DNA from 4 places in the Streptomyces sp. NBC_00316 genome. Region 2 is predicted to be linked to each of the others. Evidence: riboswitches for the same ligand, from Rfam matches in the RefSeq annotation. Region 2 holds a riboswitch; each other region holds the start of a gene.
What was found. Region 2 has a riboswitch for cyclic di-AMP ahead of OG878_RS16450 (C40 family peptidase). Riboswitches for the same ligand answer to the same signal wherever they lie in the genome.
Positions count from the first base shown of each region.

Region 1: it holds a riboswitch for cyclic di-AMP, as region 2 does, so the genes downstream of both, OG878_RS06205 (M23 family metallopeptidase) here and OG878_RS16450 (C40 family peptidase) in region 2, are expected to answer to the same signal.
Region 3: it holds a riboswitch for cyclic di-AMP, as region 2 does, so the genes downstream of both, OG878_RS02930 (transglycosylase SLT domain-containing protein) here and OG878_RS16450 (C40 family peptidase) in region 2, are expected to answer to the same signal.
Region 4: it holds a riboswitch for cyclic di-AMP, as region 2 does, so the genes downstream of both, OG878_RS33625 (C40 family peptidase) here and OG878_RS16450 (C40 family peptidase) in region 2, are expected to answer to the same signal.

Region 1 covers NZ_CP108023.1:1,374,308-1,382,052, reverse strand. The annotation lists gene OG878_RS06230 (aspartate aminotransferase family protein) at 1-1,051, shown strand, start outside; gene OG878_RS06225 (XRE family transcriptional regulator) at 1,118-1,726, shown strand; gene OG878_RS06220 (DUF6126 family protein) at 1,768-1,938, shown strand; gene OG878_RS06215 (tyrosine-protein phosphatase) at 1,971-2,783, opposite strand; gene OG878_RS06210 (alpha-galactosidase) at 2,978-5,083, shown strand; cyclic di-AMP (ydaO/yuaA leader) riboswitch at 5,366-5,525, shown strand; gene OG878_RS06205 (M23 family metallopeptidase) at 5,529-6,398, shown strand; gene OG878_RS06200 (SGNH/GDSL hydrolase family protein) at 6,569-7,432, shown strand; gene OG878_RS06195 (STM4011 family radical SAM protein) at 7,494-7,745, opposite strand, start outside.
Region 2 covers NZ_CP108023.1:3,722,710-3,730,454, reverse strand. The annotation lists gene OG878_RS16455 (hypothetical protein) at 64-417, shown strand; gene OG878_RS16450 (C40 family peptidase) at 510-1,667, opposite strand; cyclic di-AMP (ydaO/yuaA leader) riboswitch at 1,666-1,830, opposite strand; gene pcrA (DNA helicase PcrA) at 2,103-4,541, shown strand; gene OG878_RS16440 (M23 family metallopeptidase) at 4,750-6,252, opposite strand; gene OG878_RS16435 (esterase/lipase family protein) at 6,635-7,498, opposite strand.
Region 3 covers NZ_CP108023.1:642,698-650,442, forward strand. The annotation lists gene OG878_RS02915 (xanthine dehydrogenase family protein molybdopterin-binding subunit) at 1-1,582, shown strand, start outside; gene OG878_RS02920 (zinc-binding alcohol dehydrogenase family protein) at 1,672-2,703, shown strand; gene OG878_RS02925 (glutamate synthase subunit beta) at 2,785-4,293, shown strand; gene OG878_RS02930 (transglycosylase SLT domain-containing protein) at 4,405-5,151, opposite strand; cyclic di-AMP (ydaO/yuaA leader) riboswitch at 5,154-5,339, opposite strand; gene rbsD (D-ribose pyranase) at 5,739-6,128, opposite strand; gene OG878_RS02940 (ribokinase) at 6,125-7,030, opposite strand; gene OG878_RS02945 (ABC transporter permease/substrate-binding protein) at 7,069-7,745, opposite strand, start outside.
Region 4 covers NZ_CP108023.1:7,533,123-7,540,867, reverse strand. The annotation lists gene OG878_RS33635 (ATP-dependent Clp protease proteolytic subunit) at 1-539, shown strand, start outside; gene OG878_RS33630 (hypothetical protein) at 547-855, shown strand; cyclic di-AMP (ydaO/yuaA leader) riboswitch at 1,183-1,355, shown strand; gene OG878_RS33625 (C40 family peptidase) at 1,359-1,838, shown strand; gene OG878_RS33620 (ATP-binding protein) at 1,904-2,335, opposite strand; gene OG878_RS33615 (helix-turn-helix domain-containing protein) at 2,540-3,397, shown strand; gene OG878_RS33610 (DUF397 domain-containing protein) at 3,425-3,631, shown strand; gene OG878_RS33605 (8-amino-7-oxononanoate synthase) at 3,665-4,807, opposite strand; gene bioB (biotin synthase BioB) at 4,952-6,136, shown strand; gene OG878_RS33595 (adenosylmethionine--8-amino-7-oxononanoate transaminase) at 6,129-7,433, shown strand; gene bioD (dethiobiotin synthase) at 7,437-7,745, shown strand, end outside.

The sequences.
Region 1 (7,745 bases), 2.3 Mb from region 2:
CAGCCCGCACCTGGACCGGGTCTTCTTCGGCAACAGCGGTACCGAAGCCGTCGAGACCGCGCTGAAGTTCGCCCGGTACGCCACCGGGAAGCCGCGCGTGCTCTACTGCACCCACGCCTTCCACGGCCTGACGACCGGCTCGCTCTCGGTCAACGGGGAGTCCGGCTTCCGGGACGGCTTCGCACCGTTGTTGCCCGACACCGCCATCGGACTCGGCGACCTCGACGCACTGCGCCGCGAACTGAAGCGCGGCGATGTGGCGGCGCTCGTCGTCGAGCCGATCCAGGGCAAGGGCGTCCACGAGGCGCCGCCCGGCTTTCTGCGCGCCGCGCAGGAGCTGCTGCACCGGCACAAGGCCCTGCTCATCGCCGACGAGGTGCAGACCGGTCTCGGCAGGACCGGTGACTTCTACGCGTACCAGCACGAGGCAGGCGTCGAACCCGATCTGGTCTGTGTCGCCAAGGCGCTCTCGGGCGGCTATGTGCCGGTCGGCGCGACCCTGGGAAAGGACTGGATCTTCAGACGCGTCTACTCGTCGATGGACCGGGTGCTGGTCCACTCGGCGAGCTTCGGCTCCAACGCGCAGGCGATGGCGGCGGGGCTCGCGGTCCTCTCGGCGATGGAGGACGAGGAGACGGTCGCGCACGCCCGCCGTACCGGCGATCTGCTGCGCGAGCGGCTTGCCGCGCTGATCGGCCGGTACGAGCTGCTGCACGACGTCCGTGGCCGCGGGCTGATGGTCGGAATCGAGTTCGGCCGGCCGTCCTCGCTGAAGCTGCGCAGCCGCTGGACGATGCTCCAGGCGGCCCGCAAGGGTCTCTTCGCGCAGATGGTGGTCGTGCCATTGCTGCAGAAGCACCGGATCCTCACCCAGGTGTCCGGCGACCATCTGGAAGTGATCAAGCTGATTCCGCCACTGATCATCGGCGAGCCGGAGGTGGACCGGTTCGTGACCGCGTTCACCTCGGTGATGGATGACGCGCACAGCGGCGGCGGGCTGATGTGGGACTTCGGCAGGACACTGGTGAAACAGGCCGTCGCCCACCGCTGAGTCCACGGGATTTGCCTCAGAGGCAAGAAAATTGCCTCTGAGGCAGGATCCTGGCCCAATGGACGTATGAATCCTCCCGATGGAGGGGTGGCCGACGAGCTGCCCGAGGTCGCGCCACGTCTGCGCGATCTGCGCCGCCGCCGTGGTCTCACCCTCGAGGCGGCCGCCCAGCGCGCGGGGCTTTCCCCCGCCCATCTCTCCCGGCTCGAAACGGGCCGCCGGCAGCCGTCGCTGCCGATGCTCCTCGCACTTGCCAGGATCTACGGTACGACGGTCTCCGAGCTGCTCGGCGAGATGTCCCCGGAACGTGACGCGATCGTCCGCGGCGCCAGGTTCGAAGGTGCCGCTGCCGACGGCTGGATGTACCAGCAGGCGGGCGGCTCCGGCCGGGCGATGCAGGCGCTGCGCGTCCGGGTTCCGTACGGCACCCAGGGCGAACTCGTGCGCGTCCATCCCGGCGAGGAGTGGCTGTACGTCCTTGCCGGACGACTGCGGGTGAGCCTCGGCGACACCGTGCACGATCTCGACCCCGGGGACAGCGCCCACTTCGACTCGCTCACCCCGCACCGGATCACCGCCGTCGACCGCGAGGGATCCGAGCTCCTCTTCGTCCACACCCTGCTGCAGAGCCCCACTGTCGAGCTGTGTCTCGGCAGCGCGATCCACCGCCGCTGAGACCGGCCCGTCCGGCCGTCCAGCCGTCAGAGAGGACTGTCATGTCCGATTCGGAGAACTTCGACCCGCTCACCCCGTCCGGGAAGGACCACGGCCCGCAGGACGGGAAGTTCCCGCGCGGCCTGGTGATCCGGCTGATCGCCTATCTCGTCGCCGGACATGTCTTCGCGGCCTTCCTCTACCTGCTCTTCGCGGTGGCCGGCAAGGGCTGACCGCCGGCCACCGCCGCCGGACGGTGGTCCGGCTACGCCTCGTCGAGGAGGCGGCCGCGCAGCTGCTCCAGCATCTGCGGAGTGAGCTTCAGCCCCTCGGCGAGATAGCGGTCGGTGCTGCCCCAGGTCTCCTCGATGGTGGTGAACGCCTGGGCCAGATATTCGGCGCGGGCGTCGAAGAGAGGGCTGAGCAGCTCCATCACCTCGGGTGACATCCCGGTCGCCGAGGTGTCGGTGCGGCGCACCTTGTACCGGCGGTGCGGGTCGTTGGACTTGAGGTAGTCCGCCTCGATGGCCTCGCGCTCGACACCGACCGCGAGCAGCGACACCGCGATGGAGATACCTGCCCGGTCCTTGCCCGCCGCGCAGTGCATCAGCGCGGGGACACTGTCCTCGGCCAGGGCGTGCAGCACCCGGCTGTGCTCGGCGGTGCGGTCCCTGACGATCGACCTGTACGAGGCGGTCATCCGGGCCGCGCCCTTGCCGTCGCCGAGGATCGTGCGCAGCTGCGCGATGTCGCCGTCGCGGACCATCCGCCAGAACTCGGCGCCGTCGGCCGGGTCCGAGAGCGGGATGCTCACGTTCCGCACGCCCGGCAGCTCCACGTCCAGGCCGTCGAGCCGGTGGTCCGCCGCATTGCGGAAGTCGAAGATCGTGTGCAGCCCGAGGCCGGCGAGGAAAGCCGCGTCCTCGTCGGTGGCGTGCGCGAGGTGGCCGCTGCGGAAGAGCCGTCCGTACCGCACCCGGCGGCCGTCCACGGTCGGCAGTCCGCCCACGTCGCGGAAGTTGCGCACGCCTGCCAGTTCGGGTTCCGTCGACGGGACCTGCGGCACCTGCTGCGTCACGGTGGCTCCTGGAGTGTCTGACGTCGGCGCGGCTCGCCGGCGAGGTCACTCCCGCGACGATACGACATCGATTCCTCAGCCAATCATCTTGGCTGTTCTCCGCCGGGACGCCGCTGAATTCCCACTGCGCAGGCGTTGCCCGGCCACCTGCAGGCGCTCGATGATGTGCGGAACTGTGTGAATGTGGGGGCGGGATGATCGAGACGGGTGGCACGGGCCGGACCTGGCTGCTGACCGGGGCGGCGGGCAGCTACGCACTGCATCTGACCGACCGGGACGAACTGCTGCATCTGCACTGGGGGCCTCGCATCTCGCTCGCGGCCGCCGAGACCCTCGCCGCCGCGCCGGAGCCGCCCGCGCGGGGCTTCGAGTCGCCGCTGGACGGCCGTGAGGAGTATCCGGTGGAGGGCGGCCCCCGGTTCGTCCGGCCCGCCCTCTCCGTACGCACCCCCGCGGTCCGCGGTACCGAATGGGCCTTCGCCGGGGCCGTGGTGGACGGCGAAGAGCTCCGTATCGCGTTCTCGGACTCCGTGCAGCGGCTCGATCTCACGCTCCACTACCGGATGCGGGACGACTCCGATGTGATCGAGCGCTGGGCCACCGTCACCCATGCCGGCCCCGACGGGCCGCCGCTGGAGCTGCTGCGCGCCGACGCGGCCGCCTGGACCCTGCCCGCGCGCGACGGCTGGCGCCTCAGCCATCTGCACGGGCGCTGGGCGGCGGAGACGCAGCTCGTGCGATCGGAGCTGACCTACGGCGAGAAGGTCCTCTCCAGCAGGCGCGGCCACACCGGGCACCAGGCCCTGCCCTGGGTGGCGCTCGACGCGGACGCAGCCGCCACCGAGGAGCACGGCGAGGTGTACGGCTGTGCGCTCGCCTGGTCCGGGTCGTGGCGGATCGCCGTGCAGCAGCTGCCCGACGGGCTCGTGCAGATCACCGGCGGGGCCGGATACGACGAGTCCGGGCTGCTGCGGCTCGCACCGGGGGAGACGTACACCACGCCCGTGTTCGCCGGCCTGTGGAGCCCCGAAGGATTCGGCGGGGCGAGCCGGGCCTGGCACGCCTGGCAGCTGGCCCACGTCGTCCCGGATGCCGCGAGCCTGCGGCCGGTGCTCTACAACTCCTGGGAGGCGACCGGCTTCGACATCGCGGAGGACCAGCAGCGCGCCCTCGCAGTCCGTGCAGCGGCCATGGGCGTCGAACTGTTCGTGGTGGACGACGCGTGGTTCGGGCGGCGCACCAGCGACCGGGCCGGACTCGGGGACTGGACCCCGAACCCCGAACGGTTCCCCGGTGGGCTGAAGCCCCTCGCCGACGAAGTGCACGCGCTCGGCATGCAGTTCGGTATCTGGGTCGAACCGGAAATGGTCAACGCCGACAGTGATCTGTATCGCGCGCACCCCGATTGGGTGCAGCACTTCCCCGGGCGGACCCGGACGGAGTTCCGTCATCAGCTGGTGCTCAATCTCGCCCGGAGCGATGTGCAGGCCTATCTGTGGGAACAGCTCGACACGCTGCTCTCCAGTGCCCCGGTCGACTATGTGAAATGGGACTTCAACCGCTGTTTCTCCGATGCGGGCTGGCCGGGCGAGGAGTATCCGCAAAGGCTCTGGACCGCACATGTGGATGCGTTGTACGCGTTGATCGACCGATTGCGGGCCGCCCACCCCGGTGTCGCCTTCGAGTCCTGTTCGGGCGGCGGCGGCCGGATCGACCTGGGGATCCTCGCCCGTACCGACCAGGTGTGGACCTCCGACAACACCGACCCGCTCGACCGGCTCGCCATCCAGGAGGGCTTCGGGCAGATCCATCCGGCGCGGGTGATGGCCGCCTGGGTCACCGACAGCCCGAACGTCCAGCTCAACAACCGGGTCAGCTCGCTGCGCTTCCGTTTCGTGAGCGCGATGGTCGGGGTGCTCGGAGTCGGCGGGGATCTCACCGAGTGGAGCGACGAGGAGCTGGCCGAGGCCCGGAGCTGGGTGGACCTCTACAAGGAGATCCGCCCGGTGGTGCAGCACGGGGCGCTGTACCGGCTGCGTGCGCCGCGCGGCGGTCTCAGTGCGGTGCAGTACACGCACGGTGACGAGACGGTGGTGCTCATGTGGCTGGAGGCGCAGAGGTACGGGGAGCGCCCACCGGCCCTGCGGCTGCGCGGACTCGACGCCGCGGCGACGTACACCTGCGTGGACACCGGGGTGGTCCACCACGGCTCCGTGCTCCTTCATCAGGGGCTCCGCACGGGGCTGCGGGGGGACCTGGACGCGCGGGTGCTGAGACTCCGCCGCGGAGAATGTTCATGACATGTCCGTATTGGTGCATTTAGCGGAACATGCCCCATTTAAACGGGAGATGATCGGCGACTCGTGAGCGGGATCATATCCGTGACGGTGTGTGGCGGCGCGGCGGGTGGGTAATCCGTCTGCCGCGCGGAATTCCAAGATCCCTGATCCACGGAGTGTGACCGGAATTCCGCGCCGATTTCCCGGCGTCGATTCCGTTGCGGAACCGGAGGCTTGTTATGCCCGTCCTCGCTCGTTTACGGTCACCGTCAATCCGGATGGACCGCCAAATCCTGCCGCCGTCCGGAATTCACACCCACTCATCGCGTGGCAGGAGCGGGGGAACCAGGTAAGCCGCCGATCGGGAAATCCGGCCGGCTCGGGGTGAAGTCGCACGACCTGCGACCGGGCATCTCCAGCCCTAACCCGACAGCTCACCTCGCAGGCGCCGGAGAGGAAATACTTCATGCCCATATCGGGTAAGCACCGCCGTCCGAAGTCCAGCACCATCGCTCGTGGCGTCGCCGCCGCCGGCGCCGGCGGGGCCGTCATCGCCCTTCCGCTGCTCGGCGCCACCGGTGCCCACGCCGCGGAGCAGGCCGTGCCCGCCGCCGCGAAGTCCGCCGCCACGGTGAACGCCGCCCCGGCCGCCCCGGTCGTGAAGAAGCAGGCCGAGACCCGGACGTACTCCGTCGTCTCCGGCGACTACCTGGCGAAGATCGCCGCCGACCAGAAGGTCGAGGGCGGCTGGCAGAAGCTGTTCCAGGACAACCGCACGGTCATCGGTGAGAACCCGAGCCTGATCGTCCCCGGCATGAAGCTGACCCTCGGCGGCACGGCGTCCGCCGCGGCCCCGTCGACCGCCCCCGCGCCGGCCGTCAAGCCTGCGGCCGCCCCCAAGCCCGCGGCCGCCGCCGGCGAGAGCAACAGCTCCGGCTACGTCCACCCGGTGCCCGGCAAGCACACCACCAACTACCGTGCGTCCGGCGCCAACTGGTCCAGCGGCAGCCACACCGGCATCGACTTCCCGGTCGCCACCGGCACCAGCGTGAAGGCGATCACCTCCGGCACCGTCGTCACCGCCGGCTGGGGCGGCGCGTACGGCAACCAGGTCGTCATCAAGCACGCCGACGGCCGCTACTCGCAGTACGGCCACCTGTCCTCGCTCTCCGTCTCGGCGGGCCAGACCGTGACCGTCGGCCAGCAGGTCGGCCTGTCGGGTGCCACCGGCAACGTCACCGGCCCGCACCTGCACTTCGAGGTCCGCACCGGCCCCGCGTACGGCTCGGACATCGACCCGGTCGCCTACCTGGCCTCGCACGGCATCTACGTCTGATCCGATCGGGCCTGATCCGAACGGCTGGGTGAAGGGGCGGTGCGCGGCGGTGCACCGCCCCTTCACTTATTCCCCCTTTACCAAAATCTGACCGGGTGGTCTATGTCACCTCCCGTCAACCCCTTATTACGGTCGCGTAGGTCACATTCGGCGGTGCAGGATGTGCCCTTGTGGCAGACGATTCGAGAAAAAATCAACGTGGCGTCAGTAACCGGTATGGCGCGATCGGGTCGTACGCAGCGATTGGCGACAGCTTCACCGAGGGAGTCGGTGACCTGGGTCCGGACGGAACCTTCGTCGGCTGGGCGGACCGCTTCGCGGTACTTCTCGCGGACCAGCTCCCCGACCCCGATGCGGCGACGGACACCGGCGGAACCGATGGATCCACCGGTCCGGCTCACGGGAATTTCCGGTACGCCAATCTCGCCGTACGCGGACGCCTCCTCGACCAGATCGTCGAGGAGCAGGTACCGCGCGCCAAGGAACTCGCCCCCGATCTGGTGAGCTTCTGCGCGGGCGGCAATGACATCATCCGGCCCGGCACCGACCCCGACGACGTGGCCGAGCGCTTCGAGCGCGCGGTCGCCGAACTGACCCGGTCCGTCGGCACTGTCATGGTCACCACCGGCTTCGACACCCGCGGCGTTCCCGTGCTGCGTCATCTGCGCGGCAAGATCGCCACGTACACCGCCCATGTGCGCTCCATCGCCGACCGCTACGACTGCCCGGTCCTCGACCTGTGGTCGCTCCGTTCCGTACAGGACAGGCGCGCCTGGGACGACGACCGGCTCCATCTGTCGCCCGAGGGACACACCCGGGTCGCGCTGCGCGCCGCCCAGGTCCTCGGCCTCGATGTGCCGGCCGACCCCGACCAGGAGTGGCCGCCGCAGGCCCAGCGCGGCACGCTCGAAGTGCGCCGCGACGACATCCACTGGGCGCGCGAGTATCTGGTGCCGTGGATCGGACGGCGGCTTCGCGGCGAGTCATCCGGCGACCACGTCGAGGCGAAGCGCCCCGACCTGCTGCCGCTGTAGTCGCCGCGTCGTACGCGATCACCGGACGGGCCCGTTCTCCCTCGGGCCCGTCCGGTTCTCCTCAGTCCCGTCCCGCGATCGAGGACAGCGGCAGCAACGGGCGTTCCCCGTGCCCCGGTGCGTGCAACGGGCCGGCCGGAACGCGCTCCAGGACGCCACCGGCGAAGACGTCGTACAGCGGCAGCGTCTCCAGATGCACATATCCGATGTGGCAGTCGCACACCGCGAGCGGACAGGCCTGCGGGCCCAACGCCCGCCGGTAGCTGCCGTCGTAGAGATTGCCGAGCTCGGCCGGGACGAAGTGGCAGCGACG
Region 2 (7,745 bases):
AATGCCGAGGAGACCCCACCTCGCCGAAGAGTGGTGATATGGCCCCGGCTAGGCTGCGGCCCCATGGACGTACTCATCAATGTCTTCGTCGCGCTGCACATCATCGGTATCGCCTCCCTGCTGGGCGGCTTCCTGACCCAGATGAAGGCGATGGGTGCCGGCACGGCGCGCTTCGTCCCGGCGATGCTGCACGGTGCGCTGACCATGCTGGTCACCGGTGTCGTGCTGGTCGGGCTCAACCAGGCGGACGACCACCCGGTCAACAACATCAAGATCGGCGTGAAGCTCGCGGTCCTGGTCGTGATCCTCGCGCTGGTCTACGTCAAGCGGGACGAGGAGAAGGTCGAGAAGGGCGTCTTCGCGGCGGTCGGCGGGCTGACGGTCGCCAACATCTTCATTGCGACGCTCTGGACCTGAGCCGGTCCTCCCGGCCGACGGACGAGCCCCTGCGGATCCTTCCGAAGGGGCTCGTCGCATGAAGCGCATGGATCCGCGCTGCGGGGAGCGTGCTAGGCGGGCCGCACGCTGCCGTAGATCGGCATGTAGTAGATCGACTCCTCGCGGACGTTCGCCCCCGGCTTCGGGGCGTGGACCATCATGCCGTCCCCCTCGTAGATGCCGACGTGGCTGATGTCGTCGTAGAAGAAGACGAGGTCGCCCGGCTGCAGATCCGCCGTCGCGATCCGGGTGCCGATCTCGACCTGGTCCCAGGTGGTGCGCGGTATGTCGACGCCCGCGGCCTTCCAGGCGGCCTGGGTCAGTCCCGAGCAGTCGTACGAGGAGGGGCCGGTGGCACCCCAGACGTACGGCTTGCCCATCTGGGAGCGGGCGAAGGCGAGGGCCTTCTCCCCCTTCGTCGTCGTCGTGGTGGTGCTGCTGCCCGAACCGGTCCCGGTGCTCGTCCCCGTGCCGCTGCCGGATGCGGCCTGCTGCGCCGCCTCGTCCGCCTTGCGCTTCGCCTCGGCCTGCTGACGGGCGAGTTCCTCCGCCTTGCGCTTGGCCTCCGCCTCCTTCTTGCGCTCCAGCGCCGCGAGCCGCGCCTTCTCCTCGGCCGTCAGCTTCGACAGCATCGCGCGCGCCTCGCCCAGCTTCTTCTGGACGTTCTCCTTGCTGGTCCGCAAGGTGTCCTGCGACTCGGTGAGCGCCTCCAGGCTCGTCACCGCCTCCGCCCGCTTCTTCGACGCCGCGGCCTGCTGCGTACGGAAGTCCGTGACGGCCTTCTGCTGCCGGCCCGCCATCCGGTCCATCAGCTGGTTCTGGTCGAAGTACGACTGCGGGTCGTCGGCCAGGAAGAAGGTGGCGGTCGGCGCGATGGAGCCGGTGCGGTACTGCGCAGCCGCGTAGTTGCCGAGTTCCCTGCGGGCTTCGTTCAGCTTGTCGGCACGCCTGGCCACATCGTCCAGCAGGGCGTCGACCTTGCCCCGCTGTGCGGTGGAGGCCTCCTTCGCCTGGTTGTACTTCTGGGTCGCGGTGCCCGCCTGCCGGTAGAGGTCGTCGACCTTCTTCTGCACATCCTCGATGCTGGGCTTCGGCGAGGCCGGGGCGGCCGTGGCGCTCTGTGTGGACAGCAGGGTCACACCTGCCAGAGCGGCCGTCGTGAGTCCGACAGCGGGGGTGGTGCTGCGCACCCGGGTGCGCGGTTTGCGGTGCGACGCCAAGGCAGGCATCTCCTTCCGTGGACCGCCTACCGGGTTAGCTGTCGGGTTCGGGCGGAACGGAAGGCTGCCCTACGGTCCGAGTGGGGACATGGACCGATTCACCCCGGTTGTGCGTATGGGTCCCCGGTTCCGAACTCCCGTGAAGGCAGCCCGGATTCGGCGCGGGTGCCCGTTTCGGCGTGGATCGCCTCAAGGGAGGACGGGCCGCCCGTCGGAGCACGCTAGCCAACCCATGGTGCTGCTGTGAAGGTTGATGTTCGATATGCCCGATACATTTTCGTGACCTTGGCGACGGGGCGGCGGTACGGGCCCGGCAGCCCGTCCTTCCCTTACGGGACGTGGCCGGACGATCTCCGTACGTGCTCGCACGTCCGCCCGTGTACGCACCGTGCTTCACCATGCGGCCCGCACGGTGTCGGTGCGGCGGCCTAGACTCGTCAAGCGATGAGCAGCCTCTTTGACGACAGCTTCCTGGCCGGCCTCCAGCACTCGGAGGAAGAGCCCCCGCCGCCCCCCGAGGACTCCGCACCCGAAGCGGTGCCGGAGGACCTCTTCGCGGGCGTATTCGACGCGCCCCCGCCACCCCGGGACGCGTACTACCGGGACGGCGCCCACCGCCCCGTCATCGACGCTGCCGCCCTTCTCGACGGGCTGAACACCGAGCAGCGCGCCGCCGTCGTGCATGCGGGGTCACCGCTGCTCATCGTCGCCGGAGCCGGCTCCGGCAAGACCCGGGTGCTCACCCACCGCATCGCCCATCTGCTGGCCGAGCGCGGGGTGCACCCCGGCCAGATCCTGGCGATCACCTTCACCAACAAGGCCGCGGGCGAGATGAAGGAGCGCGTCGAGCAGCTCGTCGGACCGCGGGCGAACGCGATGTGGGTCATGACGTTCCACAGCGCGTGCGTACGGATCCTGCGCCGCGAGTCGAAGAAGCTCGGCTTCACCTCGTCCTTCTCGATCTACGACGCCGCCGACTCCAAGCGGCTGATGGCCCTGGTCTGCCGCGATCTGGACCTCGACCCGAAGCGCTTCCCGCCGAAGGCGTTCACGGCGAAGGTCTCGAACCTGAAGAACGAGCTGATCGACGAGGAGACCTTCGCCGGTCAGGCCGCGGACGGCTTCGAGAAGACGCTCGCCCAGGCCTACGCGATGTACCAGTCCCGGCTGCGCGAGGCCAACGCACTGGACTTCGACGACATCATCATGACGACGGTCCACCTGCTCCAGGCGTTCCCCGATGTCGCCGAGCACTACCGCCGCCGCTTCCGGCACGTCCTCGTCGACGAGTACCAGGACACCAACCACGCGCAGTACACGCTCGTACGCGAACTGGTGGGCCCGGCCGGACCGGCCGACGCCCCGGCCGAGCTGTGTGTCGTGGGTGACGCGGACCAGTCGATCTACGCCTTCCGCGGCGCGACCATCCGCAACATCCTCCAGTTCGAGGAGGACTACCCGAACGCGACGACGATCCTGCTGGAGCAGAACTACCGCTCCACGCAGACGATCCTCTCCGCGGCCAACGCGGTCATCGAACGCAACGAGAGCCGCCGTCCCAAGAACCTCTGGACGAATGCGGGCGAGGGCGCCAGGATCACCGGCTACGTCGCCGACACCGAGCACGACGAGGCGCAGTTCGTCGCCGACGAGATCGACCGGCTGACCGACGCGGGCGACGCCAAGGCCGGAGACGTCGCCATCTTCTACCGGACGAACGCGCAGTCCCGCGTCTTCGAGGAGATCTTCATCCGCGTCGGCCTGCCCTACAAGGTCGTCGGCGGCGTGCGCTTCTACGAGCGCAAGGAGGTCCGGGACGTCCTGGCCTACCTCCGAGTCCTCGCCAACCCCGAGGACACCGTCCCGCTGCGCCGCATTCTGAACGTGCCGAAGCGCGGCATCGGCGACCGCGCCGAGGCGATGATCGACGCACTGTCGCTGCGCGAGAAGATCACGTTCCCGCAGGCGCTGCGCCGCGTCGACGAGGCGTACGGTATGGCGGCCCGGTCGGCGAACGCCGTCAAGCGGTTCAACACGCTGATGGAGGAACTCCGCACGATCGTGGAGTCCGGCGCGGGCCCCGCAGTGGTGCTGGAGGCCGTCCTGGAGCGGACCGGCTATCTCGCGGAGCTCCAGGCATCCACCGACCCGCAGGACGAGACCCGCATCGAGAACCTTCAGGAACTCGCCGCCGTCGCCCTCGAATTCGAGCAGGAGCGGGGCGAGGAGGAGGGCGCGGGCACGCTGGCCGAATTCCTGGAGAAGGTCGCACTCGTCGCCGACTCCGACCAGATCCCCGACGAGGACACGGACGGCTCCGGCGTCATCACGCTGATGACACTGCACACCGCGAAGGGCCTCGAATTCCCGGTGGTGTTCCTGACCGGCATGGAGGACGGCGTCTTCCCGCACATGCGGGCGCTCGGGCAGGTCAAGGAGCTGGAGGAGGAGCGGCGTCTCGCGTACGTCGGAATCACCCGGGCCCGTGAGCGCCTGTACCTGACCCGGGCGGCGATGCGCAGTGCGTGGGGGCAGCCCTCGTACAACCCGCCGTCGCGGTTCCTCGAGGAGATCCCGGACCGGCATCTGCAGTGGAAGCGGACCGGACCGATGGCGGCCCCGGCCGGACCGACCTCGGGGATCACGTCGTCGCTGTCCTCGTCGCGCTCGCGCTCGGGCCCCTCGGGCTTCGCGACCCGGCGCACCTCGGACAAGCCGACGATCACGCTGGCGGTCGGGGACCGGGTCACGCACGACCAGTTCGGGCTGGGCACGGTGACGGCGGTCGAGGGGGTCGGCGACCAGGCGAAGGCGACGGTCGACTTCGGGGACGAGCGGCCGAAGAAGCTGCTGCTGCGGTACGCGCCGGTGGAGAAGCTCTAGGGTCTTTTGTTTGGATCAGGCTGGATCAGGGAGCGGGGGCTGGTGCGTGCAGCTGCAAGGCGGAGCGTCGGTGACTGACGACAACGCGGCAGATGTGCATGCCGGCCCCCGCGAGCCCAGCATGATCCAAACGAGAGGCCCCTAGGGCGGAAGCCGCCCCGGCGGCAGGAGATGCGGCGTCGCCGCCGCTTGCGCCGCTCCAGGTCGCTCAGGTCGGGTCGAGGCCGTGACTGCGGAGCCAGGGCAGCGGGTCTATGGCCGCCCCGCCGCCGGGCCGCACCTCGAAGTGCATGTGCGGGCCGGTGGAGTTGCCGGAGTTGCCGGAGTACGCGATGACGTCGCCGGCCTTGACCGGGCCCGAGCGGATCTTGGTGCTGCTGAGGTGGCAGTACCAGGTCTCGGTGCCGTCGGCCATGGTGACGATGGCCATGTTCCCGTAGGCGTTGTTCCACTGGGTGCGGATCGTGCCGTCCGTCGCGGCCATCACCGGGGTGCCGTACGAGACGGGGAAGTCGATGCCCGTGTGCACGGACATCCAGTTGACGCCCGCCTGGCCGAAGTAGGCGCTGAGGCCGTGCTGCGTGATCGGCAGGACGAACTTGGGGCGCAGCGCCTCCTTGCGCGCGGCCTCTTCCTCGCGCTTCTTCTTCTCGGCCGCCTGCCGCTCCTTCAGGTCGATGCGCTCCTGGGTGCGGCTGGCGCGGTCGGCGAAGTTCTCCGCGTCGGCGCTGAGGTTGGCGAGCTGGGTGTCCAGCTTGTTGTTGGCGGCGACCGGCTTGACGGTGCCGGGGTCGGCGGCCGCCATCGACAGTGTGTCGTCCGCCTTGTCCTTCCCGCTGCCGAGCCCACTGACGGAGGCGGCGGCGATACCGGCCACGCTCATCACGCAGGCGGAGGGGACGGCGACGGTGAGGAGCGCGGAACGCTTCGCGGGGGTGCGCCGCCGACTGCGGCTGCCGCCAAGGGTGCTGGGGCGGGTTGCAGGGCGCGGGATGTCGGCGGCGGTGCGGTCGGCCGCCTGGTGCATGTCCGGGGCGTCGTCGTCGCTGTCGGTGTCCCCGCCGGTGTCGGCGTCCCTGTCAGCGGTGTCGAGACCGGTGTCGGTGACGCTGAACTCGGCGGTGCGGTACGGCTCGTACGGATCGTAGGAACCCTGGTCCCCATACGACTCGTACGGCTCGTGCGCCTCGTACACCTCATGGGTGGTCTGTTCGGGTACGTACGATTCCTGCATGCCGTGCATGGTTTGCGCAGTTTGCTGTTCGTGGTCGGGCGTGGCGCCGGTGTTCCAGGCCGTGGCGTCGTACGCCCCGGTGTCGTAGGCGGCCGTCGCGGTCGTCGCCCACTGGCCGTTCTGCTGCCAGTTGCCCATGTCCCACTGGCCCGACGCGTCCGGGGCTCCGGCCTGCGCGGGGATGCCCGCGGCATCCGGCATCCAGGTCGCTGTGGTGTCGTACTGCGGCTGCTGGGTCCCGTACGCGGCATACGCGTCGTACGCGGCGGTCTGCTGCACGCCCGCGTCCCACTGGGTGGAGTCGTACGGGCCGTTGTATCCGGTCTGTCCGGCGTCGTAGCCGCTGTGGTAGCCGGCGGTGTCGTACGTGCCGTCGTAACTGCCCGGGAGGGAGCCGAAGAGCGGGTCGTTGTCGAAGCTGCCCGTGGAGTGGCTGTCGTAACCGACATACCCGGCGTAGGGGTGCTGGTCGTTCACCAACTTCTCTCTCGCCTCGGCAGCAGGACCTGGGGCCCGGGCGCCCGGTGGGGGTCCCAGGGGAAAGCAGTGGCCGCGACTGTACCCGCCGGTATGCGACGGCGACAATCTTCGTCAGGCTCCGGCCGTTCAGGAAACGGGCAATCGGCCGCCTTTCGGCGGACTGTGCACACAGCCTTGGCTCTATGTTCGAAGCGCGTTCTATTTACGGGCCCGCTCGGGCGGGGCGGGCGGTGACGGACGCGCCTCATCGCGGCGTGGCGACCTTGTGTGTGAGGGTTCCGGTACTTCCGGGTCACCGGGGGCGGATGCCTCCCAGGTGAGCGGCCGGGCCCCGCTCAGGTGAGGGGCGGGCCCCGCTCGGGTGAGGGGCGGGCCCCGCTCAGGCCACCGAGGCGGTACCGGAAGCGACTCCGGAGGCTGCTCCCGGGGACTCGAGCGCCTCACGGATCCCGGCGGCGACCGCCGGGTGGACCGGCAGCGCAAGGTGGCCGATCCCGCTGACGCGTACGTTCTGCGCATCGAGGTCCGGATGGTCGATGCAGGCCGCCTCGGCAGGGATGATCACCTGGTCCAGCTCGCTCCAGAAGCTCACGAACCGGGTCCGGCAGCCGGGTGCGGGCCGGCGCAGCTCCTCGATCGGGGCCGAGCCGCTGCGCATCTGGCGCACGATCGGATGCGCGCTGGCCATCGGGGCGACGGCCGTGCCGCCGTGCGGGGTGCCGAGGGTGACCAGGGTGCGGACCCGCCGGTCACCGCCGAGTCGCTGCACGTAGTAACGGGCGATCAGGCCGCCGAGGCTGTGCCCGACGATATCGACCTCATGGTGTCCGGTCCGGGCGCAGATCTCCTCGATGTGGCGGCCGAGCAGCTCGGCGGCCGTACGGATGTCGCACGTCAGCGGCGAGTAGTTGAGGGACTCCAGATGCTGCCAGCCGTGCCGGGCGAGGGAGCGGCGGAGCAGGACGAACACGGAGCGGTTGTCGATGAAGCCGTGGAGCAGCACGACCGGCGGCCGGTCGGGGGTCTCGACGGGGAGGACCGGCGTGCCGGCGGGTTCGGGGGACGGTTCGGACGGGTGCGAGGGGTCCCGTCGCTCGCTGGTGATGCCTGCGGGGTAGAGGAGCACATGCCCGGCGAGGACGATCAGCTCCAGCGCGGTGGCTCTGAGCAGTGCCGATGAAAGCCAGGTGCGGCGCAGGCATGGCCGCAGCAGCAGCGGTGTAAGGAAAGGCAGGACCTTCATGACCTTCATGGCCGACCTCCTGCTTGGCGCACGAGGAGGCGGCTCCGGTCCCCGTATGCCCTCAGGGGCGCCGTGACAGAGGTGCGGGTTCGGGCTGGTCGGGCCCTGGGCCGACGAGCTGTACCGCCGTCCCGTGCGGCTGGCGGCACGGTGGTACAGCCACCTCGTAGCGGCTCCCCTGGCGTCCGTCCCGCGTGGCGGGTGGTGTCCCGCGATACGGCAGGGCGCCTGGCGAACATGTCCCAGG
Region 3 (7,745 bases), 3.1 Mb from region 2:
GCAGCTCACCGTCGCCGCGCTGCTCGGCCTCACCCCGTCGAAGGTCCGCGTCATCTCCCACTACGTCGGCGGCAGTTTCGGTTGCAAGGCCATGATCTGGGCGCACCCCGCCCTGGCCGCGCTCGCCGCCCGCCACGTCGGACGTCCGGTGAAGCTCAGCCTGACCCGCGAGCAGATGTTCACCTCGGTCGGTCACCGGGAGGAACAGGAGCAGCACCTCACCCTGGGGGCGAGCAACGAGGGACGCATCACCGCGCTGCGGCACCACAAGCTCTCGCCCACCTCGCATTTCGACAACTGGGCAGAGCCCTCCCTCGGGGTCGCCTCCCAGATCTACGGCTGTCCGAACTACGAGGGCGTCTACCGGCTGATCCGCGCCAACACCATGACGCCCACCTTCATGCGGGCCCCGGGCGAGGCCTCGGGCATGTTCGCGCTGGAGAGCACGATGGACGACCTCGCCCACCACCTGGGCATCGACCCCGTCGAACTGCGCCTGCGCAACTACACCGACACGGACCCCCGGACCGGCAACCCCTGGTCGAGCAGCGGTCTCAAGGAGTGTTACCGGCGTGGGGCCGAGCGCTTCGGCTGGTACCGGCGCAACCCGGAACCCCGCTCGCATCGCGACGGACACCTGCTCATCGGCTACGGCATGGCCGCTTCCGTATATCCCGTCTACGGGCCGAACAACCCGCAACGCGCCCGCGCCCGGCTCTACTCCGACGGCACGGCCGTGGTGCAGGCCGCCACGCCCGACTTCGGCACCGGTGTCGCCACGGTGATGGCCCAGGTCGGCGCCGACGCGCTCGGCATCCCGATGGAGCGGTGCCGCTTCGAGGGCGGTGACACCGCACTGCCCACCATCGCGTCCGCCGTCGGGTCCTCGGGATCCGGCATGATCAGCGCCGCGGTACACACCGCCGCAACCAACCTGCGCAACCAGCTCGTGGCCCAGGCGGTCGCCGATGCGCAATCACCGCTGCACGGCGCCGATCCCGGTACCGTCACCGTGCAGGACGGCCGCATGATGCTCCGTGACGGGCCGGAGACCGGGGAGAGCTACGCAGACCTGCTCCACCGCAACTTCCTGCCCGACGTCGAAGCCGACGGCGCCTGGTCGCCCGCACCCCGGACCCACCACTACGGGATGATGACCTTCGGTGCCCAGTTCGCCGAGGTTGCCGTCGACCCCGATCTCGCGGTCGCCCGGGTCCGGCGGATGGTCGGCGCCTTCGCCCCCGGCCGCGTACTCAATCCCAAAACGGCACGGAGCCAGCTCATGGGCGGGATGCTCTGGGGACTGGGCCAGGCGCTCCTCGAGGCGAACTACATGGACCCGCACCGTGGCCGCTGGGTGGCCTCCGGCCTGGGCGACTACCTCGTCCCGGTCAATGCCGACGCCCCCGAGGTGGAGATCGAGCTCATCGAGGTGGAAGACAAGATCGTCAACCCGCTCGGCGTCAAAGGCGTCGGGGAGGTCGGGCAGGTCGGCGCCGCGGCAGCGATCGCCAACGCCATCCACCACGCCACGGGGCGCCGCATCCGCAAGCTGCCCATCACCATCGAGGACCTGCTCTGAGGATCTCGTCGGCGGCCGGGAGAACACCCCCGCCGCCATGGACGACCGGCCGGTTTGCCGGGGCCGCCGGGCAGTCGCAGGCTGGATGCATGGGGCTCCCCCACAACGCCACGGAGATGCTCAGCGGCTGGGCCGTCGGGACTCCCGGACCCATCGGTTCCGGTCCCCTGGTGCGGACCCACCGCCGAGTGACCGCGCCCGGCCCTGATGAGCTGCTGCTGCGGGTGGAGGCCTGCGGAGTGTGCCGCACAGATCTGCATCTGGCCGAGGGGGACCTCGCGCCCCACGCTCCGTCGACCATTCCCGGACACGAGATCGTCGGCCGCGTGGCAGCGGTCGGAGACTCTGTGACCCGGTTCGGCGCGGGGGACCGCGCCGGCGGCGCCTGGCTGCGCCGTACCTGCGGGTCGTGCCGCTACTGCAGAGCGGGGCGCGAGAACCTCTGCCCCGCGTCCGCCTACACGGGGTGGGACGCGGACGGCGGCTTCGCCGAGTTGGCCGTCGTGCCGGAGGCGTTCGCCTACCGGCTGCCCGAGTCCCGCGACGCCGCTCTGCTCGCTCCGCTACTGTGCGCGGGAATCATCGGCTACCGGTCACTGCGCCGCAGCGCGTTGCCGGCGGGCGGCCGGCTCGGAATCTACGGCTTCGGTGCGTCGGCCCATCTCGCCGCCCAGGTGGCTGTGGCCGAGGGGGCGACCGTCCATGTGATGACGCGTTCCGCGCAGGCGCGTGAACTCGCCATGTCCCTGGGTGCTGCGTCGGTCGGCGGTGCGTACGACGGTCCCCCGGAGCCGTTGGACTCGGCGATCCTGTTCGCTCCGGTGGGCGACCTGGTGCCGGTGGCTCTGGAAGCCCTGGACCGGTCGGGCACCCTCGCGATCGCCGGCATTCATCTCTCCGACATTCCCGTGCTCAACTACCAGCGGCATCTCTTCCAGGAGCGGAACCTGCGCAGCGTCACCTCCAACACCCGCCGGGACGGCCGGGAGTTTCTCGAGCTCGCCGAACGCATGGATATCCGGGTCACCGTCAGCCGGTACCCCCTGGACCGGGCCGACCGGGCACTCGCCGACCTGGCCGCGGACCGGGTGAACGGCGCCGCGGTACTCACCACCGGCTGACCGGCCCGATGAGAGCCGTACAAACCAGGCGTAAGCTTGACAAAATGCCTGTACACCGCAGTCGGGCGATGGAGGCGGCGCATGACCGACCCCTACGGCTTCCTCAAGTTCCCCCGCAGGCCCGTCCCGGCGCGCCCCGTCGAGGAGCGGCTGAACGACTGGCACGAGGTCTACGCGGGGCAGGCGCGGCTTCCGCTCATCTCCGAGCAGGCGGGGCGCTGCATGGACTGCGGCCTGCCGTTCTGCCACAGCGGCTGCCCGCTGGGCAATCTCATCCCCGAGTGGAACGCGTACGCGAAGCAGAACGACTGGCGGGCCGCGGCCGAGCGACTGCACGCGACGAACAACTTCCCGGAGTTCACCGGGCGACTGTGCCCGGCGCCGTGCGAGGACGCCTGCGTACTGACCATCAACACCGATCCCGTGACGATCAAGAACGTCGAACAGGCGATCGCCGACGAGATCTGGGCACGCGGGTACGCATCGCCTCGGCCGCCCGAGCAGCTCAGCGGGAAGACCGTCGCCGTCATCGGCTCCGGACCCGCCGGACTGGCGGCGGCGCAGCAGCTCACCCGTACCGGTCACACCGTCGCCGTCTACGAGCGCGCCGACCGCATCGGCGGACTGCTGCGCTACGGCATACCCGCGTTCAAGATGGAGAAGCACCACTTGAACCGCCGCATCGAGCAGATGCGGACGGAGGGCACGAAGTTCCGCACGGGTGTGGACGTCGGCTGCGATGTCGACGCCGCCGAACTCTCGGGACGTTACGACGCCGTGGTCATCGCCGTCGGGGCCACCGGGCAGCGGGAGCTGCCCGTCCCCGGCCGCGGGCTGAACGGCGTCCATCAGGCCATGGACTATCTGACCCTGGCCAATCGGGTCAGGGAGGGCGACTACGTCGCGCCCCCCGTCTCCGCCGAGGGCAGACACGTGGTGATCATCGGGGGCGGGGACACCGGCTCGGACTGTCTGGGCACCGCGCTGCGCCAGGGAGCGGCGTCCGTGGTGCAGCTGGACATCAACCCGGAGCCCGGTGAGGTCCGGCGGGACACCGAGCCCTGGCCCACGTATCCGAAGGTCTACCGGATCTCCCATGCGCACGAAGAAGCCCGGGGACGTGCGGGAACGGATCCACGGGTCTTCGCCTCCGCCACCCTCTGCTTCGAAGGGGACCTGGCCGGGCATGTGCGTCGGATACGTCTGGTGGAGGTGGAGCCCGAGGCCAGACGACCGCGACCGGGCACCGAGTACGTGATCACGGCGGATCTGGTCCTGCTCGCGCTCGGCTTCTACGGCCCCGAGCGCGGCACCGGACTGATGAGACAGCTCGGGCTCGCACTGGACGACCGCGGGAACTTCGCCCGGGATGCCGCCTTCACGGCCGAAACGGCTCAGCATGCCGGGCGGACGCCCGGCACCGGCCTGGACGGGGTGTTCATCGCCGGTGACGCGGGACGCGGCCAGTCCCTGGTGGTGTGGGCCATCGCGGAGGGGCGGTCCGCCGCGGCCGCGACGGACCGCTACCTGAGTGGTTCCACGGTGCTGCCTGCGCCCGTCGCCCCGGGGGACCGGCCCCTGGTGGCATGAGCGCTTCCGGGGCTGAGCGCGCGTCTCCGGGCGACATACGCCGGACGGGTGGCGAGGGGACTTCTCCCTCACCACCCGTCAGGCGTACATCAGTGCCGGCAGGGCCGGGCGTCAGTAGGCCCCGAAGACGTTGTCGATCGAACCGTACTTGGCGGCGGCGTAGTTGCACGCGGCGGTGATGTTGGCGACCGGGTCGTAGATGTCCATCGACGTACCGGGCACGTGGTAGGCCTTGAACGTGGGGTCGATGACCTGGAGCAGGCCCTTGGAGGGCGTTCCCTTGGCGGCGTTCGAGTCCCAGTTGTTGATGGCCTTCGGGTTGCCCGAGGACTCACGAATGATGTTGCGGTGGATGCCGTCGTAGCTGCCGGGGATGCCGTTCTTGGCCATGACGGCCAGCGACTCCTTGATCCAGCCGTCGAGGTTGTTCGCATACGTGACGGGCTGCGCGGCAACCGGAGTGGAGGAAACAGGAGCCGCGGACTCGGACTTGGCGCCTATGGTCAGGGTCATGCCCGGGCGAATCAGGTCGGGGCTGGCTCCGATGACCTGTCGATTGTCCTGGTACAGCTTCTCCCAGCCGCCGCTCACGGAATACGCACGAGCGATCTTGGAAAGGGAATCACCTATGATCACGGAATAGGTGGTCGGCGTGGCCTTCTGCGCAGCAATTCCCTTGACGGAAACGGCAGTCGGCGCCACAGCCTTTTGAGCGGCGGCGGGCTGCGCCGGCGCGGCCGAGGCGACGGTTGCGCCGAACACCGGAAGCGCGAGAGCAGCGCCGCCCGTGCCCACCGCGATGAGACCGCGGGTCAGCGAATTGGGCTTGTGACGACGGTGGTTACCCTTTGCAGGCATTGCGAATTCCTCTCCGTCGCCTACGAGGTGAGCTGTCGGGTTCGGGCTGGAGATGCCCCGCCGCATATGAATGCGACTTCACCCCGAGCCGTTCCGGATTCCGGATCGGCGGCTTACCTGGTTCCCCCGCTCCTGCCGTACGTAAGTGGGTTGGGTTCCCGGACGGCGGCAGGATTCGGCGTTCCATCCGGATTGACGGTGACCGTAGGCGAGAAACACCGGACGAAACAAGCCCCGAATTCCCGATCGCAATTCATTTGCAAGATCGATTCACTGGAATCCGTGTTGCCGACGCCACATCCCGGAGTGAGTTTTCTTGGCACAGAAGGGAACCGGACAGCGCTCGGAGTCCTCCCTCACCACAAACGTGACTCTCACCACTAAGTCCGAAATGGGCGATTTGCGCGGCACCAATCACCCTGAGGCGAAACCCACTTGAGGTGGAATCCAAGGGTCAGAGGGAACAGCTCCCCCAAATCGCCCATACCGGCACATCTGCCGCGATCGTTGCGCACGCAGTGAGACCCGGCACCGCAGAGGCGGTGCCGGGTCTCACTGCGCGGACGCGCGGATCGGGGGAACGCGGATCAGAAGAAGACGCCGCAGCGCAGCAGGACGTTCGCGTAGGGGCGCGCCTCGCCGGTGCGTACCACCAGCCGTGCCCCCGCCGACAGCGCCTTGAGCTCGTCGTGTGCGACGAGCTCAAGGCCGGGCAGGCGTTCCTGCAGCAGCCGGGCGGCCTCCGGATTCGCCTCCCCCACCTCGCTCGCTGCCGTGGCGCCCTCGATCACCAGCTCGTCGAGGAGTCCCTCGAGCACGTCGGCGAAGGAAGGGATGCCGGCGCGGAAGGCCAGATCGACGACGCGCGGACCGGCCGGGACGGGCATGCCCGCGTCGCAGACGAGGACCGCGTCACCATGACCCAGCTCGGCCAGTGCCCCGGCCAGATGGCGGTTCAGGATTCCGGCTTTCTTCACAGCGCTGAGACCTCCTCGGCGGTCGGGAAGGACTCCTGGGCGCCTTCCCTGGTGACGGCGGCGGCACCCACCCGCACGGCGAAGGCGGCAGCCGTCGTGAGGTCCTCGCCCCGGCTCAGACGCCAGGCCAGGGCTGCGGTGAAGGCGTCACCGGCGCCGGTGGTGTCCACGGCGTCGACCCGCAGGCTCGGAACCCGCACCACGGTGTCGGTACGGCCGTCGGCGACCAGCGCGCCCTCCGCACCCAGCGTGACCACCACCGACTGCGGGCCGAGGGCCAGCAGCCCCCGCGCCCAGTCCTCGGGACGGTCCCCGGCCGTGGCGCCGAGCATGAAACGGGCTTCGTGCTCGTTGACGACCAGCGGGTCGCAGGCGTCGAGCACGTCCGCGGGCAGCGGCGCGGGCGGCGACGGGTTCAGTACGAACCGGGTGCCGGCCGGCCGGGTGCGTGCCACCTCGGCCACGGTCCCCAGGGGGATCTCCAGCTGCGCCGAGACGACGCGGGCACCGGCGAGCAGGCCGGCGGCGGCGCGGACGTCTTCGGGGGTCAGCCGGGCATTGGCCCCGGGCGAGACCACGATGCTGTTGTCGCCCGACGGGTCCACCGTGATCAGCGCGACGCCGGTGGGCGCCCCGCCGACCTGGACACCGCCGGTGTCCACACCGGCCGCACGCTGCGATTCCAGCAGCAGCCGCCCGTGGGCGTCGTCGCCCACCCGGGCCAGCAACGCGGTACTCGCGCCGAGGCGGGCGGCGGCGACGGCCTGGTTGGCCCCCTTGCCGCCCGGGTGGACGGCCAGATCGGAGCCCAGCACGGTCTCGCCCGGCGCGGGCCGACGCTCGACGCCGATCACCAGGTCGGCGTTGGCCGACCCCACGACCAGCAGGTCGTAGTCGTGCATCACTGTCCTACTTTCACTCGCGTGAGGGGTGGGGCGGGTCAGGAGAAGTCGGCGACGTTCTTCCCCGTCACGACCTTCACCGGCACCTTGACCGTGCTGTCGACCTGCTTGCCTCGCGCGACCTCGACCGCGTTCTCCACGGCGATCCTCCCGAGCTCCTTCGGCTGCTGGGCGACCGAGGCGTACAGCGTGCCCGCGGCGACCGCCTTCAGACCGTCGGGGGTGCCGTCGAAGCCGACGACGTCGACGGACTTGCCGGCCTTGCTGCCGAGCGCCTTGACCGCGCCGAGCGCCATCTCGTCGTTCTCGGCGAAGACTCCGGTGATGTGCGGGTGGGACTGCAGCAGGTTGGTCATGACGTCCAGGCCCTTCGTGCGGTCGAAGTCCGCGGGCTGGGAGGCGACGACCTTGATCCCCGGATAGGCCTTCAGACCCTCACTGAAGCCCTTGCCCCGCTCACGGCTGGCGGAAGTTCCCGCGGTGCCCTGGAGGACGACGATGTCGCCCTTGCCGCCGAGCTTCTCGGCCAGCGCCTTCGCGGCGAGCCTGCCGCCCGCGACGTTGTCGGAGGCCACGAGCGTCGCGGTGTCCGCCTTGTTGACGCCTCGGTCGGCGGCGACCACCGGGATGTCGGCCTTGTTGGCGGCCCGCACCGCGGGCCCCACCGCGTCCGAGTCCACCGGATTGACGATGATCGACTGCACACCCGCGCCGG
Region 4 (7,745 bases), 3.8 Mb from region 2:
AGCGCATCGTCTTCCTCGGCACCACGGTCGACGACACCGCCGCGAACGACCTGATCGCGCAGTTCATGTACCTGGAACACGCTGCGCCCGACCGTCCCGTCTCCCTCTACATCAACTCCCCCGGCGGCTCGTTCGGCGCCACGACGGCGATCTACGACACGATGGAGTACCTCGCGTGCGAGGTGCAGACCTTCTGCCTCGGCCAGGCCGGAGCCGGTGCGGCCCTGCTGCTTGCCGCGGGCACGCCCGGCCGTCGGCACGCCCTGCCCGGAGCCAGGATGGTCCTCCAGCAACCCGCACTTCCCGAACCGGTGCAGGGCCAGCCGTCCGATCTGGAGATCGAGGCGCGGGAACTGGACCGCATCCGCGGGCTGCTCACCGGTCTGCTGGCCCGCCACACCGGCCACGAGACCGAGCGGATCGCCGCCGACATCGACCGCGATCTCATCCTGGATGCGCCGGGCGCCAAGGCGTACGGCCTGGTGGACCACGTCCTGGAGAACCGTAAGCCGTTCCTCCCGCCGAACAGTGCGAGGTGAACGTCCCATGCAGCCACCGGAGTTCGCGCCGCTGCCCGCACTGACGTGCGCCGAGGGCGAGTTCATCGACTGTTACCTCGAAGTCCTCGACCAGCTGGGCCGGATCAACCCGGCTCACGGCAGCGACACCTATCGCGCGCTGCGCGCGGCGCAGGCCCTCGCCTCGCGGGCGCGCGCCCTGCGGGACGCACTCGCGTTGATGCACGAGCGCGGTGAAGCACAGCTCCACGCTGCCACATTGGCCCGGGCGCTGCGCGTGTTGGACGGGGAACGGCGTGCCGAACGGGTCACCGTGCCCCCTGCCCCGACGAGTTGATCAATTCCCTTCCGCGACACGCCCGGCGTGCCGATCAGAATTCCTCGCTCTTTCGGCGTAGGAGATCCCCCGCGCGGGGGACAGCTCAACTTGCGTTCCCGATGTGGGCGGCAAGCGGAATCTCTTGTTCCGCCGCTGGTACAGGACCGATCAGGGCGACCGGGCGAGACCCCGAAGCGGCTCTGTCCACCCGAACGGGTCATTCGTCATGAGGTTCACACAGCGCCTTTCCACCTCGGAAATCCGGCAGTCGGTGAGTCAAGATCCCTGGGACGACAAGCCCCCGCCACCGCGGCGGGGCGGTCCGGGTGGACGCCGAGTCCTGCCGCCGCCCGGATGCCTGGTCGACAGGAGTGGATCGGCAGGAGTGGAGGACCCGAGCACAACGGGTCGGCCGGGAATCCGGTCGACCCTCGGGGTGAAGCCGCCGCGTGCGGCCGGGCAACTTCGCCAGCCCGAACCCGACAGGTCATCCTTCACAGGCGGCTGACGAAGGGTTGCGCATGAGTGCGCAGGTTCATGTCCCGTCTCTGCTCACCCGGGCCGGTACGGCCACGGTTCTGACGCTCGCCGCCGTCGGCGGCCCCATGATCGCCCCCGGCTCCGTGGCCGAGGCCCAGGCCCAGGCCGTGACTCATTCGGCGAAGGCGCTCAAGATCGCCGCGTCGAAGAGGGGGTCGCCCTACCGGTACGGGGGCACCGGCCCGCACCGCTTCGACTGTTCGGGTCTGACGCAGTACGCGTTCAAGAAGGCGGGCAAGAGGCTCCCGCGCACGGCCCAGCAGCAGTACAACAAGACCCGGCACATCTCGTCCTGGCATCGGCAACGCGGCGACCTGGTCTTTTTCCACTACGGCCGCTTCGTCTACCACGTGGGGATCTACGCCGGCAAAGGCCGGATCTGGCACTCCCCGAAGTCCGGTGCCGTGGTGCGGCTGGAGAAGATCTGGACCAGGAGCGTCTGGTACGGACGGGTCCGCTGATCCCTTGTGCCGCCGGCCCGGCCCTCGTCCGTTCACGACGCGACGCGAGGGCCCGGGCCGGGCGGTCAGGTCTGGACGGGGACGGTCCAGGGAAGCTCGATCCAGACGGTCTTGCCTCCTTCTGCGGTCGGTGTGACCGTGAGCTGTCCTCCGCACTCCTTGGCCAGACAGCGGATGATCACCATGCCGCGCCCGTTGTCCTGCCGCACGGCGGCGGGCAGTCGCTGGGGCCAGCGCGGGTGGCTGTCCGTCACCCCTAGGCGCAGCTGCTCCTCCCGCTCCAGCCGGAGGTCCACCGTGAACGTGGGCGACTGGCCGAAGGTGTGCTGGACGGCGTTGGTGGCGAGCTCCGAGACGATGAGCCGGATGCTGTCGGCCACCTCGCTGTCATCGGCCAGGCCCCAGTCGGTGAGCACGCCGGCCACGTATCTCCGGGCCGAGGAGACCGAAAGCGGCTCGCTCGGCAGAGTGACACGTGCTTCTTGATGGTCTGCCATGGCGAGCCGTCCCTTTCCCACCCGGACCGACCCGCGGTCGGTCCGGGATGCGCTTCGCGCCAGAGTGCCATTGATGCTGCCCTCCGCGACGGGGATCCACCAAGATATGCATATATCTGTCGCTCGATGCGGTGAACTCTGCCTCGGAAGCCCGCACATGGGCGGCACACTGGCCCCTCGGCACGAGGGGGAGGGAGGCCGCCCATGCAGCATGGACCAGCGGTGCGCCGCCGCAAGCTCGGGGAGGAGCTGCGCGGTCTGCGCCATGCCTCCGGACTGACCAGCCGGGACGCGGCGCGGATGCTCGGCTGGCACCAGTCGAAGGTGAGCCGCATCGAGACCGGGGTCAGCAGTGTGAAACCGGCCGATGTGAGCCGGCTGCTGGATGCCTACGGTGTGAACGACCCGCAGTTGCGGACGCTCCTGAAGATGCTCGCAGGCTCTGCGGGCGGTGGCGGCACCGGCTGGTGGCATGCCTACAGGGGTCTCATCCCGCCCCAGTACCGGGACTTCATCAGTCTGGAGTCCCAGGCCAGGACCGCCCGCACGCTGGAAACCTCCGTGGTGCCGGGGCTGTTGCAGACCGCCGACTATGCACGGGCGGTGACCCGTGCGTCACTGGACGACCTGCCCGCCGGTCAGCTGGACTCGCTGGTGGAGGTACGGCTCGCCCGGCAGGGCGTGCTGCGGACCGATCCGCCGCTGCGGCTGACCGCGGTGCTCGACGAGGCGGTGCTGCGGCGCGAGGTCGGTGGGCGCCGGGTGATGCGGGACCAGCTGCGCCATCTGGCCCGGGTGTCACAACTACCGCATATAAAACTGCAGTTGCTGCCCTTCTCGATGGGTGGGTACGTAGGGCTCACCGGGCCTTTCGTTATCTTCTCTTTTCCGCACACTTCTGATCTGGATGTGGTCGTACTCGACCATTTGACGAGTAGCCTCTATCTGGAGCGGAAAGAAGACCTTGAGGCGTACAGCTCGGCCTTCGCCACGATGCAGGCACACGCGCTGTCGCCGGAGCACTCGTTGGACCTGATCGCCGCAATCGACCGCGACGGTTAGGAACCTCAGACTGCCCGAGGGGGCCCGATGCCCGATTGTCCCGCCCAGCAGACGTTGAAGTGGCGGCGCAGCAGCCGCAGCACCGGGATGAACAACTGCGTGGAAGCAGCGTCGTTCGGTCCGGAGCTGCTTGCCGTGCGCGACTCCAAGGATGTGTCCAGGCCCCCGCTGCGGTTCTCCGCGGCGGCCTGGACGTCGTTCGTCGCCGGCCTGACCGACGGTCCGGCCGGCTGACCGACCCGGTCAGGGTTCCGGCCGGGGCTGCGGTCAGGCCGACGGGGCCGTCCGCAGCACGGTCTCGACCGCGGTGTCGATCTGCGCACCGGTCAGATCGGCCCGGGCGGTGAGCCGCAGCCGCGAGATCCCGTCCGGAACCGACGGGGGCCGGAAGCAGCCCACCGCCATCCCGGCCGCCCGGCAGTCGGCGGACCAGCGCACCGCCGCGTCCGGCGAAGGCGCCCGGACCGAGACGACGGCGGCGTCGGGGCGCACGGCGGTCAGCCCCGCCGCGGTCAGCCGTTCGTACAGGGCGGTGGCGACCGTACGGGCCCGGCCCGCCCGCTCCGGCTCGCGGCGCAGCAGTCGCAGGCTCGCGAGGGCGGCGCCCGCCGCGGCCGGTGCGAGCCCGGTGTCGAAGATGAACGTACGGGCGGTGTTGACCAGATGGTCGATCACCCGGGCCGGCCCGAGGACCGCTCCGCCCTGACTGCCCAGGGACTTGGAGAGAGTGACGGTGGCGACGATCCCTTCGCCGCCCGCGAGACCGGTGGCGGCGAGGGCGCCGCGTCCGCCTTCCTCTAGCACGCCCAGACCGTGCGCGTCGTCGACGAGCAGCGCGGCCCCCTGCGCACGGCAGACGTCGGCCAGCTCGGGCAGCGGTGCGGCGTCACCGTCGACGGAGAAGACGGAGTCGGTGACGGCCAGGGCGCGGCCGCCGTGCGCGTGCAGCGCCTTCCCGACGGCCTCGGGGTCGGCATGCGGTACGACGGCGGTCTCGGCCCGGGAGAGCCGGCAGCCGTCGACGATGGAGGCGTGGTTGCCCGCGTCGGAGACGATCAGGGAACCCCGGCCGGTGAGGGCGGTGAGTGCGGCGAGATTGGCCGCGTAGCCGGAGGAGAGGACCAGTGCGGCCTCGAAACCGCAGAATGCGGCCAGTTCGCGTTCGAGTTCGGCGTGCAGTGCCGTGGAGCCGGTGACCAGCCGGGAGCCGGTGGCGCCCGCTCCCCACCGGTGCGCGGCTTCGGCGGCTGCGGCGGTCACCTCGGGGTGCCGGGTGAGGCCCAGGTAGTCATTGCTCGCAAGGTCCAGCAGTTCCGGTTCGGCGGGCCGGGCGCGGAGCGTGCGGACGAGTCCGGCATCCGCACGGCGGCGGGCCTCGTCGTCGATCCATTCGAACGGGGCGAAGGGCATGTCGGCGGTCCCTTTTGTAGGCAGCTCACAGACCCTAACCGGGGGCGCAGCCGGGCATGGTGTGGCAATACACACACCCTCTGCCGGTCCTGTTGTCCGGTTCCTCCTTGGCTGCGGGTGGTGGAGTAGGCCAGGATCATCGCCATGGACCTCCTGAACACGCTGGTGGACAAGGGACTGCGGCGCGAGCTGCCGACCCGCGAAGAAGCCCTCGCCCTGCTGGCGACCTCCGACGACGATCTGCTCGAAGTGGTGGCCGCGGCCGGAAAGGTGCGCCGCCAGTGGTTCGGCCGGCGCGTGAAGCTGAACTATCTGGTCAATCTCAAGTCCGGGCTCTGCCCCGAGGACTGCTCGTACTGCTCGCAGCGCCTCGGCTCCAAGGCGGAGATCCTCAAGTACACCTGGCTGAAACCGGATGAGGCGTCGAAGGCCGCCGCTGCCGGGGTGGCGGGCGGCGCGAAGCGCGTCTGTCTGGTGGCGAGCGGCCGCGGCCCGACCGACCGGGACGTCGACCGGGTGTCGCAGACCATCGAGGCGATCAAGGAACAGAACGAGGGCGTCGAGGTGTGTGCCTGCCTCGGTCTGCTCTCCGACGGACAGGCGGACCGGCTGCGGTCGGCTGGCGCCGACGCGTACAACCACAACCTCAACACGTCCGAGGGGACGTACGGGGACATCACCACCACCCACACCTACGCGGACCGGGTGCAGACCGTGCAGCAGGCGCAGGCGGCGGGGCTCTCCGCGTGCTCCGGGCTGATCGCCGGCATGGGCGAGAGCGACACGGATCTGGTCGATGTCGTCTTCTCGTTGCGCACACTGGACCCGGACTCGGTTCCGGTGAACTTCCTGATCCCGTTCGAGGGGACCCCGCTCGCCAAGGAGTGGAACCTCACCCCGCAGCGCTGCCTGCGCATTCTGGCGATGGTCCGGTTCGTCTGCCCGGATGTCGAGGTCCGGCTCGCGGGCGGCCGCGAGGTGCATCTGCGCTCGATGCAGCCGCTCGCGCTGCACCTGGTCAACTCGATCTTCCTGGGCGACTACCTGACCAGCGAGGGCCAGGCGGGACAGGCGGATCTCGACATGATCGCGGACGCCGGTTTCGAGGTGGAGGGCGCGGGCACGACGACGCTGCCCCGGCACCGTACGGAGGCGGGGGCCGAGCCGGGGACCGGCGGCGGTTGCGGTGGGCACTCCGGGGGCTGTACGCCCTGCGGTGAGGGGGCCGACGAGCCCTCGTCCGTCGAGGCCGAGGCTCCGGCCGCGCGCACGGATCTGGTGGCGGTCCGCCGTCGTGGCGCGGGGACGGATGTCGCGCCCAATGCCTGAGCCCCTCTCCCTCCCGGAGTTGCGGACGCTGGACCGGGCCCATGTCTGGCATCCGTACGGCCCGATGCCGGGCCGTCAGGAGCCGCTGGTCGTGGAGTCCGCGTCCGGGGTACGTCTCCGGCTCGCCGAACCGGCCCATGGGCAGCACGAGTTGGTCGACGGCATGGCGTCGTGGTGGTCGGCGGTGCACGGATACAACCACCCGGTACTCAACGAGGCGGCGCGCGGTCAGCTGGACCGGATGAGCCATGTGATGTTCGGCGGGCTCACCCATGAGCCCGCCGTGCGGCTGGCAGCCCGGCTCGTCGAGATCACGCCGGAACCGTTGCGTCATGTCTTCCTCGCCGACTCCGGCTCGGTGTCGGTCGAGGTCGCGGTGAAGATGTGCCTCCAGTACTGGCACTCGACCGGACGGCCGGCGAAGAAGCGGCTGCTGACCTGGCGCGGTGGCTACCACGGGGACACCTGGCAGCCGATGTCGGTGTGCGACCCCGAGGGCGGCATGCACGGGCTGTGGTCGGGCGCGCTGCCCCGGCAGGTCTTCGCCGACGAGCCGCCGGGCGGTTTCGACGCGGAGCCGGACGCGGCGTACGTACGGCATCTGCGGGACCTGATCGCGCGCCACGCCGATGAGCTGGCCGCGGTGATCGTGGAGCCGGTGGTGCAGGGTGCGGGCGGGATGCGCTTCCACTCCCCCGGATATCTGCGGGCGCTTCGCGAGGCGTGCGATGAGCATGACGTGCTGCTGGTCTTCGACGAGATCGCCAGTGGTTTCGGACGTACGGGAAAGCTGTTCGCCGCCGAGCACGCCGGTGTCTCCCCCGACGTCATGTGTGTCGGCAAGGCGCTGACCGGCGGATATCTGACGATGGCCGCGACGCTGTGCACCCCGCAGGTGGCGGACGGCATCTCGCGCGGCGAGGTGCCGGTGCTGGCCCACGGGCCGACGTTCATGGGCAATCCGCTGGCCGCCTCGGTGGCCCTTGCCTCGATCGACCTGCTGCTCGGCCAGGACTGGCAGCGGGAGGTCAAACGCCTGGAGGCGGGGCTGCGGGACGGTCTTGCCGGTGCGCGTGCCCTCGCCGGCGTACGGGACGTACGCGTCCTGGGCGCGATCGGCGTCGTACAGCTCGATCACGACGTGGACATGGCTGCGGCCACCGAGGCTGCGGTCCGCGAGGGCGTGTGGCTGCGTCCGTTCCGGGACCTCATCTACACGATGCCGCCGTATGTGACCGAGGACGACGATCTGACGCGTATCTGCCGTGCGGTGTGCGCGGCGGCGCGGGAGGGCTGAGACATGCCGGTACTGGTGGTGAGCGGCACGGGTACGGAGATCGGAAAGACGGTCGTCACGGCGGCGCTGGCCGCTGCGGCGGTCGCCTCCGGGCGTTCGGTGGCCGTGCTCAAGCCGGCTCAGACGGGTGTCGCGCCGGGAGAGCCGGGCGATGTGTTCGAGGTGCGCCGGCTGGCGGGTGAGACGGTCACCGGCCTCGAACTGGCGCGTTTCCCGGAGCCGTTGGCGCCGGACACGGCGGCCCGGCGGGCGGGCATGGCGCCCGTGCGCCCGGAACGGATCGCGGAGGCGGCCGAAAAGCTCGCGGCCGAG